Regions from separate parts of the Janthinobacterium sp. GW823-FHT01H08 genome, predicted to be linked through region 1. Evidence: predicted binding sites of a transcription regulator. Region 1 holds the regulator's gene; the other holds the start of a gene.
The links. Region 1 encodes sigma-54, which starts transcription at its own class of promoters, with help from an activator protein. Its sites were predicted from a motif close to TGGCANGNAANCTGCTTT; they were not measured.
Positions count from the first base shown of each region.

Region 1 (10,550 bases):
AGCTACCATTCACCCTTCACAGAATTTGTAGCCACGCCACCATGACCACCACCAACGACCTCGCCGAACAATCCCCGCTGGGCAAAAGCTCCGCCTACCGCACCGATTACGCGCCGGAACTGCTGTTTCCGATTCCGCGCCAGGGCAAGCGCGACGAGCTGGAACTGCACGGTACATTACCGTTTTTCGGCCTCGATATCTGGAACGCCTACGAACTGTCGTGGCTGAACCAGCGCGGCAAGCCGCAGGTGGCCATTGCCAAGGTCAGCGCGCCGGCCGATTCGCCCAACATCATCGAATCGAAATCGTTCAAGCTCTACCTGAACTCGTTCAACCAGACCAAGCTGGACAGCCCGCAAGCCCTGCTGGCAGTGCTCAAGCAGGATTTGTCGAACGGTTTCGGCGCGCCCGTGCAAGTGGAACTGACTTTGCAGGAAGATTTCGGCAAGCTCAAAATGGGCGAGTTCGACGGCGTGCTGCTCGACCGTCTGGACCTGGAAATCACGCAATACACGCCCTCGCCGCTGCTGTTGAAGGCGGCGCTCGATGAGGCGCCCGTGGAAGAAAAACTGGTGTCACATTTGCTCAAATCGAATTGCCTGGTGACGGGCCAGCCCGACTGGGGCAGCGTGCAGATCGCGTATGCGGGGCCGCAGATCGACCAGGAAAGCCTGTTGCGCTACCTGATCGGTTTCCGCGAACACAATGAATTCCACGAGCAATGCGTGGAGCGCATCTTTGTCGATATCTTGCGCCAGTGCAAACCGCAAAAACTGTCCGTGTATGCGCGCTATACGCGCCGCGGCGGCCTCGACATCAATCCCTGGCGCAGCAACTTCAGCACGGGAGCGATGCCGGGCAATCTGCGCAACGCGCGCCAGTAACGCTAGGCAACACCGCGCAACACCCCAAAACCATGCCAACAGGAATGTTGGCTGTGTTTTAAAACAACGTTGCAGTAGTGCCGCAGAGCATGTCAAAGACGCTGAAAAATCGGAAAATCGGCATTCGGCGGCGGAAAAACCGGCGCGCCGCGTGTTTTTAATCAAGAAATAGCCGATACACGCCGATGTTATTTTTTTGCTAAAATGATGGTCACATTGGCTGTAGCGCCCACTGCGCCCGCAGCGGACGTATACTGTTGAGAATTGGCGTTACAGGCCGCGAAAACAGGCCTATAATTCGGCTCGCAAGCCCTCTGCGCATTGCACCATTTCATTGAGTGTCATGACTAATCTTAGCAAAATATTATCCCTCGAAAACGTCCTGCTGGATCTGGAAGTTTCCAGCAAGAAGCGCGCCTTCGAGCAAGCCGGCCTGATCTTCGAAAACAATTACGGCATCGCCCGCTCTACCGTCTCGGACAATCTGTTTGCCCGCGAACGTCTGGGCTCGACGGGTCTGGGTCATGGCGTGGCCGTGCCGCATGGCAGAGTCAAGGGCAGCAAGACCTTGAAATCGCCGCTGGGCGCCTTCGTGCGCCTGGCCGAACCGATTCCGTTCGAGTCGCCCGATGGCAAGCCCGTCAATCTGCTGTTTTTCCTGCTGATTCCCGATCATGTCACCCAGCAACATCTGGAAATCCTGTCGGAAATCGCCGAAATGTTTTCCGATGACGCCTTCCGTACGGCATTGGCCACGGATCCGGAACCGAAATCCGTGCATTCGCGCATCGTCAATTGGCAACCCAGTCTGCAAGCGGCGGGTTAAACTTCAGGTATTCCTCCACTCCTGAAGAAGACTGCCATGTTGCAAACGCCGCTGACGATACAACGCCTGTACGACGATAATCGTGAAAGTCTGCAACTGGGCTGGTTCGCCGGCTTCCCCGGCGGCGAGCGCCTGATCTCGGGCGACGTCTCGTCGGCCGCCGACCAGGTAGGCCACTTGAACCTGATCCATCCGGGCCGCATCCAGGTCTTCGGTCACCAGGAAATCAACTACTATCAGCGCCTGAAGGTCAACACGCGTACCCACGTGATCGGCGAACTGATCGCCGGCGGTCCGCCCGCGCTGATCATCGCGCAAGGGCTGGAAACGCCGCCCGACATCCTCGCCATCTGCGACGAGCAAAACATCCCCCTGTTCTCCACCCCGCTGCCGGCCGCGCAAGTGATCGACTTTCTGCGCGTCTACCTGTCGAAAAAACTGGCGCAGCGCATCATCATGCATGGCGTGTTCATGGACGTGCTGGGCGTGGGCGTGCTGATCACGGGCGATTCGGGCCTGGGCAAGAGCGAGCTGGGGCTGGAGCTGATTTCGCGCAGCCACGGCCTGGTGGCCGACGACGCCGTCGAATTCTCGCGCATCGCGCCGAACATGATCGAAGGCCGCTGCCCGCCCCTGCTGCAAAACCTGCTGGAAGTGCGGGGCCTGGGCTTGCTCGACATCAAGGCCATCTTTGGCGAAACGGCCGTGCGCCGCAAGATGCGCCTGAAACTGATCGTCCATCTGGTGCGCCGCAACGCGCTGGAAGAGGAAGTCGAGCGCCTGCCTTTCCTGTTTCCCACGGAAGACGTACTCGGTCTGCCCGTGCGCAAGGTCGTCATCCCCGTCGCCGCCGGCCGCAACATCGCCGTCCTGCTGGAAGCGGCCGTGCGCAACACGATTCTGCAACTGCGCGGCATCGATACCTTGCAGGAGTTCATGGAGCGGCAACGTTTGGCAATGAGCGGCGATTAACAACGTAGGTCGGATTAGCGGGGCCGCCGAGGTGGGGCAAGGCCCCGCGTAATCCGACAGCATTGTTGGCGCGTGCAGCAAAGAAATATCACAGCCCAAATTGCAATAATTTGTAAAGATAATTGCATCGGGAGCGCGGTGCCGGTCTTTATTGTATGATCGGGCTATGCATATCGTCCTTATCACCGGAATATCCGGCTCCGGTAAATCCGTCGCGCTCAATGTGCTGGAAGATACCGGCTACTATTGCGTCGACAACCTGCCGCCGGCCTTGCTGCCGAGCCTGGTGCAAACCTTGCTCGACGAAGGCACGCCGCAACTGGCCGTCGCCGTCGATGCGCGCAGCGCCGAATCGCTCGTCAGCTTGCCGCACAATGTCGCGCTGTTGCGCGACCAGGGGCATGACGTCAAGGTCATGTTCCTGACAGCCACCACGCATTCGCTGGTGGCGCGCTTCTCGGAAACGCGGCGCAGCCATCCGCTGTCGCACGAGTTGCGTCCGAACCAGAATCCGGCCAGCCGCCGCACCCTGATCGAGTGCATCTCGGAAGAACGCGAACGCCTGTCGGCCATCGAACAGCTGGGCCATGTGATCGATACCTCGGAACTGAGCGCCAACAAACTGCGCGCGTGGATCAAGGATATCGTCGCCTCAGAGCGCGCGCCGCTGACCCTGTTCTTCGAATCGTTCGCCTTCAAGCTGGGCGTGCCGCTCGATGCCGATTTCGTCTTCGACGTGCGGGCCTTGCCCAATCCCTATTACGACCTGGCCCTGCGCCCGCTCGACGGCCGCGACGCGCCCGTGATCGCCTTCCTCGACGCGCAACCGAGCGCGCTGGAGCTGCTGGCCGACATTCGCGCCTTCATCGAAAAATGGCTGCCGTCGTTCAAGTCCGACAACCGCAGCTACCTGACGGTGGCGCTGGGCTGCACGGGCGGCCAGCACCGCTCCGTGTACATGGCGGAACGGCTGGCGCAGTATTTCGGCCCCAAAGAAAGAGTCGTGCTGCGCCACCGCGAGCGTTCTTAATCAGTCGAGGTGGCGCAGCGGATGGGCTTGCGCCGGCCAGACGGGCGCAAAGAAGCGCGCCACCATGGCCGCGTCGACCTCGTCCAGGCTGGCAGGCTGCCAACGTGGGGTATTGTCCTTGTCGACCACCAGCGCGCGCACGCCCTCGAGCACTTCGCCATGTTCGAAATTGTGGCGCACCACCGTGCGCTCCATGCGCAGGCAATCGGCCACGCCCAGGTGGGCGCCCCGCTGCAGCAACTCCAGGGTCACCGACATCATCAAGGGCGAGCGCAGGCGCATGGCCGCCAGCGCCTTCGCCGCGAACGCGCCGTCATCCTGCGCCAGCGAGGCCATGATGGCGGCCACCGAACCCGCGCTGAAGTGGCGGTCCAGCGCCGCGCGCGCCGTGGCCAGGGGGGAAGCGCCCGCCTCGGCCTGGAAAGGCGCCGCCAGCGCCTTGATGGCGACCGGCAAGCCTTCGCCCGGCGTGGACTCGAACAGGGCCAGCAGCGCCCCCATCTGCGCCTCGGGCAGATACACGTCGGCCAGGCCCGTGTACAGGGCGTCGGCCGCGTTGATCGTCAAACCCGTCAAGCCCAGGTACAGGCCCAGCTGACCCGCCAGACGGGATAAAAAGTAACTGCCGCCCACGTCGGGGAACAGGCCGATATTGACTTCCGGCATAGCCATGCGCGTGCGGCCCGTGACGATGCGCAGGCGGTTGCCGGGCCCCGCTTGCGCCACGCCCATGCCGCCGCCCATCACCACCCCATCCATGACGGCGATATACGGTTTCGGGTAGAAGTGAATCAGATGATTTAAAGCATATTCTTCCGTAAAGAAATCTTCCAGCAAGGCGCTGCCGCCCTGCGGCGTGGCCAGGCCCGCGTCGTAAAAGAAACGGATGTCGCCACCCGCGCACAGGGCTTTTTCGCTGCTGGAGCGGATCACGACGGCGTCCACCTGCGGATCGTCGCGCCAGGCCAGCAAGGCCGCGCTCAGGGCGCGCACCATCTCCAGCGACAGGGAATTCAAGGCTTTCGGACGGTCGAGCACGATGTGGCCCGTGCGGTGGCGGATGGAAATCTGGACGAGGTCGCTCATGGCAGGCAGGAAAGAAGTGAAAGTGCAAACATTCTAGCGCCTGCGCGGCGAACATTGCGTTTCGCTGGACGCAAAAAAGGGCGCAATGTGCGCCCTTAGTTGATCACAGCCGGTTGAAAGTCGCGGGCCGCTTAGGCGGGGGCGAATTCTTCTTCCGAACTGTCTGGCAGATGCTTGATCGCCTCTTTACCGTGCCCTTGCACTTTGGTTTTGTATTTCATCACTTGCCTATCGAGCTTGTCGATCAGGGTATCGATCGCGGCATACAGGTCGTGCGCCAGGCTTTCCACATAGACAGTTTTGCCACTCAGACGCAGGTTGACTTCGGCCTTTTGACGTTTTTCTTTCTCTTTGAGGTTATCCACGGTCAGAATCACGGCGATATCGATAACTTGATCGAAATGACGTTTCACGCGCTCCAGCTTCGTTTGTACGTATTCACGGATGGCTGGTGTCACTTCGAGATGATGTCCGCTGATGGTGAGATTCATACACACTCCTAAAGATGATCGGGTTCGTGCGGTCCATCGTATCCGGCCCGCAGAGGAACCGAAAAAAACTTACAAACACTTACGCAGGCTCACTGGCGGAATTTTTAACGCTTCCCGGTATTTGGCAACAGTACGTCGCGCAATCACCATGCCTTGTTCCCCCAGCATGTCCGCAATCTTACTGTCGGATAAAGGATTTTTAGGGTCTTCTGCTCCTGTCAGTTGCACGATCAATGCCCGTATCGCCGTCGATGACGCTTCGCCCCCCGCTTCGGTGGCGACGTGGCTACCAAAGAAATATTTCAACTCGAACATGCCGTGCGGGGTCAGCATGTACTTTTGAGTTGTTACCCGCGAGATAGTACTCTCGTGTAAACCCAGTGTATCAGCTATTTCACGGAGCACAAGGGGGCGCATGGCAACGGCCCCATGCGAGAAAAAGTTCTTTTGTCTTTCTACTATCGCCTGCGCCACGCGCAGAATCGTGTCGAAGCGCTGGCGCATATTCTTGATCAGCCACTTGGCTTCCTGCAACTGTGCACCCATGGCGCCCTCGCCCTTGCCCTGCTTGAGCAAGTTGGCGTACATGGCGTTGACGCGCAGGCGCGGCATGACGTCGTTGTTCAGGGTCACTTGCCAGCCATTGCGCGCGCGCTTGACGACGACGTCGGGCACCACGTAATCGGACACGTCCGCAGCGAACACGGCGCCCGGATGCGGGTTGCACTGGCGAATTACCGTCTGCGCTTCACGCAAGTCTTCATCGTCGCAATCGAGGGCTTTTTTCAGCTTGTTGAAATCGCGCTGGGCAAACCAGGCCAGGTGCTTTTCCACGATGACGAGGGCCATGCGCCGCGTCACCATGGCAATGTGCGGCAAGCGCTTGATTTGCAGCGCCAGGCATTCGGACGCATTGCGCGCGCCCACGCCGGGCGGATCGAAACTTTGCAGCAGCGACAAGGCCGTGCGCATCTCGTCGGCATCGATTTCCAGCTCTTCCGGCAGACGCGCCAGGATGTCGTCGAGCGACTCTTCCAGGTAGCCATTGTCGTCGAGCGCGTCGATGATCAGCTCGACCAGCGCGCGGTCGCGCAATTCGAGCACCGTCACGCGCATCTGCTCCATCAGGTGTTCGCGCAGGGTGCAGTGATGGGCCTCCAGTTGCGGGCGGGAATCTTCGTCGTCGGGCGCCTTGCCCCGGCTCGCTTCGCTCCAGTCGCTGTCGCCGCCATCCGCGGCGGCCGGGCCCTCGCCCGCCTCGCCGTCAAAGGTTTCCGCTTCGGCCGGCGCCGCGGGCGCCTCCTGGCCTGGCGGCTGGGGCGGCGCTTCGGCCGGCGCGGCCGTGGAGCTCAAGGCCCCGTCGGACAGCAGGCGCAGCGAACGGTCGAGCGGATCGTCGAGGCGCTCGAGCAAGGGATTGTCCGTCAACAGTTGCTCGAGTTCCTGGTGCAATTCCAGAGTAGACAATTGCAACAGGCGTATCGATTGCTGCAACTGCGGCGTCAGTGCCAAATGCTGCGAAGTGCGCAGCTGCAATGATTGTTTCATTGGCTTACATGCGGAAGTGTTCGCCCAGATAGACCCGGCGTACCGACTCGTTCGCGATGATGTCGTCGGGGCGCCCCGACGCCAGTACCGAGCCCTGGTTGATGATGTAGGCACGGTCGCAAATACCCAGCGTCTCGCGCACATTATGATCGGTGATCAGCACGCCGATATTGCGCTCCTTCAAGAAGCGCACGATGCGCTGGATCTCGATCACGGCGATCGGATCGACGCCGGCGAACGGTTCGTCGAGCAGCACGAAACGGGGATCGGTGGCCAGGGCGCGGGCGATTTCCACGCGGCGGCGCTCGCCGCCCGACAGGGACAGCGCCTGGTTCTCGCGCAACTTTTCAATCTGCAAGTCGGCCAGCAGTTTATCCAGGCGTTCCTCGATCTCGGCCTTCTTCAAAGGACGGCCTTCGACGGTCTGGATTTCCAGCACGGCGCGGATATTGTCTTCCACCGTCAGCTTGCGGAACACGGACGCCTCCTGCGGCAGATACGACAGGCCCATCTGTGCGCGGCGGTGGATCGGCAGGCTGGAAATGTCCACGCCGCTGATGTCGATGCTGCCGCCGTCCGACGGCACCAGGCCGACGATCATGTAGAACGAGGTGGTCTTGCCGGCGCCGTTCGGGCCCAGCAGCCCCACCACTTCGCCGCATTCGACTTGCAGCGAGACATCATGCACGACTTGCCGCTTGCCATAGGTTTTCTGCAGTCCGCGAACGATCAGGGTGCTGCCGCAACGGGTATTGTCCATTATTTCGTTCCTGGCACAGGTGTGGCAGGCGCTTTCTCCGCCGCGGGCGCCTTGGTCTTCGGCTGGATCACCATGCGCACGCTGCCGCCGTCGGAGGTGCTGGTGCCGCTGTCGGAATTTTCCATCTTGAATACTTCCTTGCGGCTGTCATACGAGATGAAGGCGCCATTGGCCACGTCCGTCACTTTCGTGCCCTCCAGGCGCGTCAGCTTGGCCTTGGAAAACAGCTTTACCACTTCCGTCTTGTTGTCGTATTCCACGCGCTCCGCTTCGCCTTCGACCCACAGGTCGCCGGCGCCATCGCGCTTCTGGCGGAACGTGGCCAGCTTGCCGGGATCGGCCCAGAAAGTGATGAACTGGTAGCCTTGCGGGTCTTCCGTGATCAGGGCCCGGCCCGCCTTCATGGTCAGCGTGCCCTTGACCAGCACGACGTCGCCCGTCAGGGTACGAATCTGCTTGACGTCATCGACGTGGCCGCTACGCGCCGTGATGACGGCTTCCTTCTCGGAATCGGCCTTCTCGGCATGCGCCACGCCCATGAGGGCCAGAGAAAATACGCTCAACAGCAAGATGTTCTTCATAGTATGGTTTCCTTGTTTCATTCTGTCATTTTGCCGCCGCGGCCGGGCGCGGTTTCGGCGGGAGGACCATGCGCAAGGCATTCTGCACTTCCACCACGCCGGTGGCGTTATTGGCCTTCATGCCGATACCATTGATGCGCGAGGCGCCCGTCAGGATATCGACAGGCACGTCCGTTTCCATTCTTTCTTCGTCCGGAAACACCGTCAGCGCTTCCGTCCTGACCGTCAGGTTCTGCGCCTTCGGACTGGCCACGCGGTCGATCACGACCTTGCGGTGCAGTTGCAGCCGGGTATTGTCCTGGTCGATATGCGCCAGTTCCGCATTCATGTTCAACGGCGGCATGCCCGGCGTCAGCTTGCGCACGAAGGGCTGGTCGATATCGGACGAATCGTCGGCCGGATAATGCGTGAGCTTGTTGCCCGACACGATATAGCTGGGCTTACCCGTCAAGTCCATGCGCACCAGGCTGAAATTGGTGATGAAATAGTCGGGTTCACCCAAATTCTTGCTGGCCTTGATGTCCTGGCCATTCTTGTTCATCACTTCAAGCAGCCAAAAGCTGGCCAGCGCGACGACGACCGCGCCCAGCAGGGTAAAAATCATGCGCCAGCGATGGGCGCCTCCTGGCTTACGCATAGGGTTTCACTCTTTCATAGGTCACTGGCGGCAAGGCGCACCTCACTCCAGGAACGGCGCCATGACGCGCGCATAGTTGTCCTGGGCGCGCAGCAGGAATTCGCAGATTTCGCGCACCGCGCCGCGGCCGCCACCAGCCTGCGTCACATGGTGCGCCAGGCCCTGCGCTTCCGGACGCCCGCCCGGCACGCTGACGGCAAAGCCCACGCGACGCAGGATGGGCGCATCGATGACGTCGTCGCCGATGTAGCCGCATTGCTCTTCCGTCAAGCCCGTCAGCGCCAGCAGTTCGCGAAACGGCGTCAGCTTGTCGTGACCACCCTGGTGCACATGGGTAATGCCCAGGTCTTGCGCGCGGCGTGCCGTGATGGCCGAGCGGCGCGCGCTGATGATGGCCGTCTGCACACCGGATTCCTGCAGCAGCTTGATGCCCAGGCCATCATACACATTAAACGTTTTCATCATTTCGCCATCGGGGCCGAAATGCAGGCTGCCGTCGGTAAGCACGCCGTCGACGTCAAAGATCATCAGTTTGACCTTGGCCGCGCGCGCCAGGTTGTCCGCTACGCTCTCCATCAGATCACCTTCGCTTGCGTCAGATCATGGATATGCAGGGCGCCCACCAGCTTGCCGTCGGCATCGACGACCAGCATCTGGTTGATGCGGAACTGTTCCATCACGGCCACGGCATCGACAGCCAGGCGTTCGGGCGCGATGCTGCGCGGCTGCGCATGCATGACGTCGCGGATCGCCACTTGCGTGAAGTCCTGCACGCGCTCGAACATGCGGCGCAAGTCGCCATCCGTAAACACGCCCACGGGGCGGTTGTCCGCATCGACGACGGCCGTCATGCCCATGCCCTTCTTCGTCATTTCTTCCAGCGCCTGCAGCAGCGAGGCGTCCACGGGTACTTTCGGCACCCGTTCGCCGCTGCGCATGACGTCATGCACGTGCGTCAGCAGGCGGCGGCCCAGGGCGCCGCCCGGGTGCGAGCGGGCGAAATCTTCTTCCTTGAAGCCGCGCAAGTCGAGCAAGGCCACGGCGATCGCATCGCCCAGAGCCAGGGTGACGGTGGTGCTGGCCGTCGGCGCCAGATTCAGCGGACAAGCCTCTTTTTCAACAGAAATATCCAGGTGCACATCGGCCAGCTGGGCCAGGCTGGAATTCGGTTTACCCGTCATGGAAATCAGTACGCCCCCCATGCGCTTGACGACGGGCATGATGGCCATCAGTTCGGACGACTCGCCCGAGTACGAGATGGCAATAAAAGCATCGTCCGACGTGACCATGCCCAGGTCGCCATGGGCCGCTTCGGCCGGATGCACGAACAGGGCCGGCGTGCCGGTGGAAGCGAGGGTGGCGGCAATCTTGCGCGCGATATGGCCGGACTTGCCGATGCCCGAGACGACGACACGTCCCTTGCACTGCAGCAGCAGCGCCACGGCGCGGCCCACGCTGTCGTCCGTGGCCAGGCGCGCGTGCAGCGCATTGATGGCGTCGGACTCGATCTGCAAGGTGGTGCGGGCCAGCGCGACGGCGCGCTCGGTCGTCGCTTGCATGTCAATTCGATCAAAAGCTTTCAGCATTGTTTTTTCATGGGTTACACTCATGCCCAAAGTATAAACGAATTAGGAAAGCAAAAAACTTGCCAGTCACAACAAACAACGATTTCCATTGACCGTACCGGGCAACCCATGTTTTCCTCGCTTGAACTGACCCTGATGTTACTCGGCAG
Region 1 covers NZ_CM179504.1:812,885-823,434, reverse strand. The annotation lists gene queF (NADPH-dependent 7-cyano-7-deazaguanine reductase QueF) at 42-884, shown strand; gene AC3RCG_RS03655 (PTS sugar transporter subunit IIA) at 1,228-1,710, shown strand; gene hprK (HPr(Ser) kinase/phosphatase) at 1,747-2,682, shown strand; gene rapZ (RNase adapter RapZ) at 2,849-3,712, shown strand; gene AC3RCG_RS03640 (enoyl-CoA hydratase/isomerase family protein) at 3,713-4,798, opposite strand; gene hpf (ribosome hibernation-promoting factor, HPF/YfiA family) at 4,930-5,289, opposite strand; gene AC3RCG_RS03630 (RNA polymerase factor sigma-54) at 5,359-6,837, opposite strand; gene lptB (LPS export ABC transporter ATP-binding protein) at 6,842-7,597, opposite strand; gene lptA (lipopolysaccharide transport periplasmic protein LptA) at 7,597-8,178, opposite strand; gene lptC (LPS export ABC transporter periplasmic protein LptC) at 8,204-8,815, opposite strand; gene AC3RCG_RS03610 (KdsC family phosphatase) at 8,858-9,391, opposite strand; gene AC3RCG_RS03605 (KpsF/GutQ family sugar-phosphate isomerase) at 9,391-10,425, opposite strand; gene AC3RCG_RS03600 (monovalent cation:proton antiporter family protein) at 10,510-10,550, shown strand, end outside.

Region 2 (6,349 bases), 490 kb from region 1:
GGGCGCGAAGAGTTTTATCGTGCGCGGCAAGGGTAATGCGGACAGTTTCCATAGCTGCAGCCACGGCGCGGGACGCACGATGAGCCGTACGGAAGCGAAGCGGCGCTTCAACCTGGACGACCAGATCCGCGCCACGCAAGGCGTGGAATGCCGCAAGGATGAAAACGTGATCGATGAAATTCCAATGGCCTACAAGGATATCGATGCGGTGATGCTGGCACAGCGCGAGCTGGTCGACGTCGTGCATATCCTGAAGCAGGTCGTTTGCGTCAAAGGTTAATAAAGAGAAAGTACAGATGATAGAAATTGATGGAGCGCAAGGTGAAGGCGGCGGACAGATTTTGCGCTCGGCGCTGAGCCTGTCGATGATCACGGGACAGCCGTTCCGGCTGACGAATATTCGCGCGGGACGGGACAAGCCAGGCTTGCTGCGCCAGCATTTGCTGGCCGTGCAGGCAGCGACCGCCATTTGCGGGGCGCGCACGACGCCGGTGGCGCTGCGCGCGTCGAGCCTGGAATTCGTGCCTGGGCCCATACGCGGCGGCGATTATCGCTTTGCCATCGGCAGCGCCGGCAGCTGCACCCTGGTGTTGCAAACCTTGCTGCCGGCTCTGCTGCATGCGGATGGGCCGTCTACCGTGCGCATCAGCGGCGGCACGCACAATGCCATGGCGCCGCCCGTGCATTTTTTGCAGCGCGCGTATGGCCGCATCCTGGAACAGATGGGCGCCGAGGTGGAGATTACGCAGCAGCGCTATGGCTTTCATCCCGCAGGTGGTGGCGAGGTGCTGGCCACCGTGCAACCGTGCCAGCGTTTGCGGCCTATTTCACTGCTGCAGCGCGGCGAGCGGAAGGCCGGGTATGCGGAAAGCGTGGTGGCGGGCGTGCATGTGAACGTGGCGCAGCGCGAGCTCGAGCGTGTAGCCGACGGCATGGGCTGGAGCGGCAAGCAGCTGCGCCTCGTCGGCTTGCCGGCGGAGCAGGGACCGGGCAACGTCCTGTTGCTGACATTGGAACATGAGCACGTCACGGAAGTATTTACGTCGTTCGGCGAAAAGCACTTGCTGGCCGAATCCGTGGCCAAGCGCCTGTTGAACGAAGTGCGCGCCTATCTCAAGACGGACGCGGCCGTGGGCGAGCACCTGGCGGACCAGCTCCTGCTGCCGATGGCGCTGGCCGGCGGCGGTAGCTTCAGTTGCAGCAAGGTGTCGCAGCATGCGTTGACGAATGCCGAAGTGATTGCCCGCTTCTTGCCCGTGCGTATCACTTTCGAGCAGCAGGAGAGGCACAGCATTTGCACGCTGGCCGCCGCCTAACGTGCGCCGTGACACAATCGCTGTTGCAGCTGTTCCAAATTGATACATGGGCCGCCCGATGTGGGGCATATACGCATGGCATGGCATTTGCTCTTCTTGGATATTCACTAAAAAAACCAAGGAGACCAGCATGACCTATTCCATCCGTACTCTGCTCGGCATGGCCGCCGCCGGCGCCGTTGCCCTCACCTCCCTGCTGACCTTGCCGCATGCCTATGCGCACGGCAATGTCACGCCGCAAGGCGTCGACACCACGGGCTTGCCCAAGGTGGGCGACAAGTGGCTCGAGCAAAACCCGTATCGCGGCAACAAGCTGGCCCTGACGGTGGGCACCTCGGCCTATAACCAGAATTGCGCGCGTTGCCACGGCATCGAAGCCATTTCGGGCGGCATCGCGCCGGACTTGCGCCAGCTGGACCGTGATTGCTTCGGTATCAAGAATGAGACAAAGAAACAGGCGTGCTACAAGGAAACGGATAATTATTTCCTGGCGACCATCCGTCACGGTAAAGTGCGTAATGGCGCCGTGTACATGCCGCCGTTCGAGGGCGTATTCAACCAGGAAGCGATGTGGGCCATCAAGACCTACCTGGAAACCCGCCGAGAGTCTAATTAGGTCGAACTGATAACGAAGGAGTTCCATGCGTTCATTTCAACTCCGTGGCGCGCGCGCGATGCTCTCGCTCGCTTGCATGGCGCTGTGCGCGGCCGCGCCGGCGCGCGCCGATTGGCAGAAAGTGCAGCAGTCGGGCAGCCTGAAGGTGGCTGTGTATAACGAGCTCGCGCCGTTTTCCGACAAGGGCGCGGGCATCGATATCGACATCGCCGAAGCGCTGGCGAAAAAGCTGGGGCTGAAACTGAGCTTGCTGCCCTTTCCCGCCGGCGAAAACCTCAACGACGATTTGCGCAATATGGTGTGGAAGGGGCATTACCTCGGCTATGGTCCCGCCGACGTGATGCTGCACGTGCCGGTCGACAAGAAATTGATGGCGGACAACGACAAGGTCGAGATATTCGCCCCGTATTACGTGGAAACCGTGCGCCTGGCCCGCAGCGCGCAAGCCGTGCCGCAATTCGATGGGGTCGCTTCGCTGGCGGGCAAGCGTATCGGCGTGGAAAAGGTCTCGATCGCGGCCATGCTGATGTTGGGCGAAGACAATGGCAGATATCGCGACGATGTGCGCATCTTCGATACGGCCGCCGAAGCCTTGCAGCAATTGCAGGCTGGCCAGCTCGACGCCGTGTTGGCGAACCGATCGGAAATCGAGTCGGTGCTGAAAAGCGATCCTGCTTTCCCCTTGAGCGAAGTGGCGTTCGCCCGCTTGCCGCGTGCCGGCTGGGCCGTGGGCCTGGCCGTCAGCAAGCAACAGCTCGACGTGGCCAAGTTACTGCAGGCGGCCATGAACGAGATGGCGGCCAGCGGCGAATTGAAAGCCATCTTTGAGAAGTATGGCGTGAAGGAAGCGCGGCCCTGAAGTAGCCTGCTTGAGTTGAAAAGCCCGCGCATCGGAAGAGGCGCGGGCTTTTTCATGAGAACGCCTGAAAAATGTTCAGGGCAAGGCGCATTGCCGCAGGCAGTACGAATAGTACGACAAGGCAATGCAACGCCGCCATGGACTTTTTCTCAGGTGTTCTTAAAAGGAGTATTGGGCGCTCACACCCAACAACCAGTTACGGCCTGGCGCCGCTTCATAGTAGCGCTTGTTGCTGTCGCCGACGATGACGGAGCCCACGTAGGTCTTGTCGAAAAGATTATTCAGGCGGGCAAACTCCTTGAAGCGCCAATTCCCTACGTTTTGCTTGGCGTTGAAGCGGGCATTGAACACCGTGTAGCCGGGTGCCGGCTTTTCGATGTTGCTGTCTTCCGCGTAGACCTGGTTGCTGGCCACGCTTTCCAGTGCCGCGCCGAAACGGTCGAGCGTGTCTTTCCAGGCCAGTTCCGCGAACAGGTTGGCGCTGGGCACGCCCGGTAAACGGCTGCCTTCGCGCACGCTGCCGAAGGCCTGGTCATACACGGCGTGCAGGCTGGTCAGCGCCACTTTTGTCGTGAAACCATACGGCAAGCTGGAGTCGAGCGACACTTCCATGCCTTGGCGTAAGGTCTTGCCCGCATTGCGGTAGCTGGTGCGCCCGCCGCTGGAACTGTCGACGACCAGTTCATCGTTGGTCTTGATCTGGAACACGGCCGCGTTCACATGCGTGTTGTGATTGATCCTGGCCTTGATACCCGCTTCCAGGTTGGTGCTGGTGGCCGGTTTCAGCTGGTAATTGAAGCCGCCGCCCGTGCCCGAGTAAAACAGTTCGTTCAGGGTGGGTGCTTCGAAACCGCGCGCGGCGCTGGCGTACACGTTGACGTTGGGCGTCAGTTTATACAGCAGGCCCAGCACGGGTGTCGTGTGGCTGAACTCCAGGCTGCCGCTGTCGTTGCCATTGCCGAGGAAGCGGTCGTTGACCGACACTTTCATTTTGCTGTAGCGCACACCTGCGCTGAGCAGCCATGGCCCGCTCTGCCATTCTGCCTGGATATACGGATCGAGGCTGGAGACGACATCCTGCTCGTCGCGGCGCAGCTTGCCCTTCACGCCAAACGTGTTGCCGATGTAATTTTCATAACCGGTGCGGTCATCGCTGGAGCGGCCATAGTCGATGCCGATGGTGGTGCTCAGCTTGCCACCGGCCAACTGGCTGACGTGCAGCCAATTGGTGTCGATGCCGTAGAACTCACGCTGGAAGTCGACCACGCCGCCCGAATGGCTGGCCGGTGCCTGGAAACCCTTGGTGAATGCCTGGTACTGGATCACGTCGCGGTTGCCGCCGTAGGCCGTCACGTGCAGGCGGTCATCGCCGAACGACTGTTCATAGGTGGCGCCGATTTGCTGGTGGTCGATGCTCTTGCGCGTGTTGTAGCGTTCGGCCAGGGTGCGTTTCGGGTTTTGCGTGTCGCTCGCATCGATTTCGCCGGCGCGCGGATCGCGGGAAAACGTGGCCCAGGTGGCGCCCAGCGGATCTTGCGTATTGCCCTGGTGCAGGCTGTTGGCGACGATGGTCAGCTTGCTGTCCGTATTCGGCTTGACCGTGATCTTGCCGAACGCCTGTTCGCGCGTGGCGGCGCTGTGGTCTCGAAAGCCATCCGTGCGGAAGCGCGAACCGTCGAGCACGTAGCCGATGCCGCCTGCCTGGCCCTGCGCCGACAGGTCCACCTTGCTGGTGCCGAAGCTGCCGCCCGTCACGTTCAGTTCGACGGAGGGGGGATTTTTCCCATCCTTGGAAAACAGCTGGATCACGCCGCCCGAATGGTTGCCATAGATGGCAGAAAACGGCCCGCGCAGCACTTCGATGCGCTCGGCCGTATCGAGGTTGAAGGTGGCGGCCTGGCCTTGCCCGTCGGGCATGCTGGCGGGAATGCCGTCGCTGATCAGCTTGACGCCGCGCACGCCGAAGGCCGAACGGGCGCCGAAGCCGCGCGACGAGATTTGCAAGTCTTGCGCGTAGTTTTGGCGGTTTTGTACGACCAGACCCGGCACGGCGGCCAGCGCTTCCGAGGCATTGACGCGGATTTGGCCCTCCTGGATGCGGGCGCTGTCGACGACGTCGATGGACGCGGGCACTTCCTGGCTGGGGTGGGCGATGCGGCTGCCGCTGATGACCACCGTATCCATGAGTTGCCCGGCGGCCAAGTCAGCGGGCTCGGCGGCAAAGACGTGGGGGGCCAGGGTGGCGCTGCCGGCGACAAACAGGCTGGCGATGGTGTTCAGGCGGAAACGATGCTGCATGCGGATTCTCCAATGTGAATAAAAGCCTGCTTGAGCGCGTGAGCGGCGCAGGTCTGCATAGTTGTATCAAGCAATATGCCTGCCATGTCTCCATTGGTGGGCGGAAATTATACGCGTGTCAGTGGCACGGCGTTTGCATGCAGCAATTATCAGATGCGCCGCTACCGCGCGCTTTTCCTGTGTTTTGCCATTGAAAAGGTGATTATGCCCAACTTCTTCCCGCGCTTGCGCCAGGTGTGCTGGCTGCTGCCTGCGCTCTTCAGCACGGCCCTCCAGGCCGCTCCTTTTGCCTATGTCCCCAATGAAAAATCGGGCACCGTGAGCGTGATCGACACGGCGACCGACCAGGTCGTGCGCCAGATCGCCGCAGGCAAGCGTCCGCGCGGCATCGCCGCCGACCCCACCGGGCGGCAATTGTTTGTCACCGATGCGGCCAGCAGCGCCTTGCTGCTGATCGATAACGAAGCTGGCGCACCAGTCCGCATGGTGGCGCTGGGCAAGTCGCCCGAAGGCGTGAGCGCCTCGCACGACGGTCGTTACGTGGCCGTGGCCGTCGAGGAAAACAATAGCGTGGCCTTGCTCGATGGCCAGACGGGCGTCGTGCTTGCCGATATCAAGGTGCAGGGACGCAACCCGGAACATGCCGTGTTCAGTCCCGATGGGCGCTGGCTGCTGGTCAGTGCGGAAGAGGCCGAGCAAGTCGATGTCATCGACGTGGCGCAACGCCGCCAGGTCGCGTCCATTGCCGTGGGCTTGCGTCCGCGCGGCATCGGTTTCAGTCCGGATTCGGGCCTTGCCTACGTGGCGTGCGAACTGGTCAATGCCGTCTACGTGATCGATATGACGGCGCGCAAGGCCATTGCCACCATTCCAGCGGGCAAGAATGCGAATGGCATCGTCGTCCATCCCGGTGGCAAGCAAGTGTATGTATCAAATGGCACGGACGGCACGGTGATGGTGATCGATACGGCCAGCAAGCAGGTGACGGCCACCATTCCCGTCGGCAAGCGCCCGTGGAACATGGCCATCACGCCCGACGGGGCCAAGCTGTACGTGGCCAATGGCCGCTCGAACAGCGTCTCCGTCATCGATACGGCCAGCGCGCGCAAGGTGGCCGATATCGCCGTCGGCGAATTGCCATGGGGCGTGGTGATTCGGTAGCGTTACAGGAACAGGTGTTCCAGTCTGGTACACCTGTTCCATTGTGCAGCGGCGACGGGCCGCAGCAGCAGGGCTGGCCCGGATTGGAACAGGATGCCT
Region 2 covers NZ_CM179504.1:1,301,072-1,307,420, forward strand. The annotation lists gene AC3RCG_RS05885 (RtcB family protein) at 1-280, shown strand, start outside; gene rtcA (RNA 3'-terminal phosphate cyclase) at 297-1,316, shown strand; gene pedF (cytochrome c-550 PedF) at 1,447-1,932, shown strand; gene AC3RCG_RS05900 (substrate-binding periplasmic protein) at 1,958-2,791, shown strand; gene AC3RCG_RS05905 (TonB-dependent receptor family protein) at 2,951-5,089, opposite strand; gene AC3RCG_RS05910 (beta-propeller fold lactonase family protein) at 5,294-6,250, shown strand.
Region 2: a site for sigma-54 is predicted at 1,393-1,410, ahead of pedF (cytochrome c-550 PedF). Genes of this name have one in related genera too.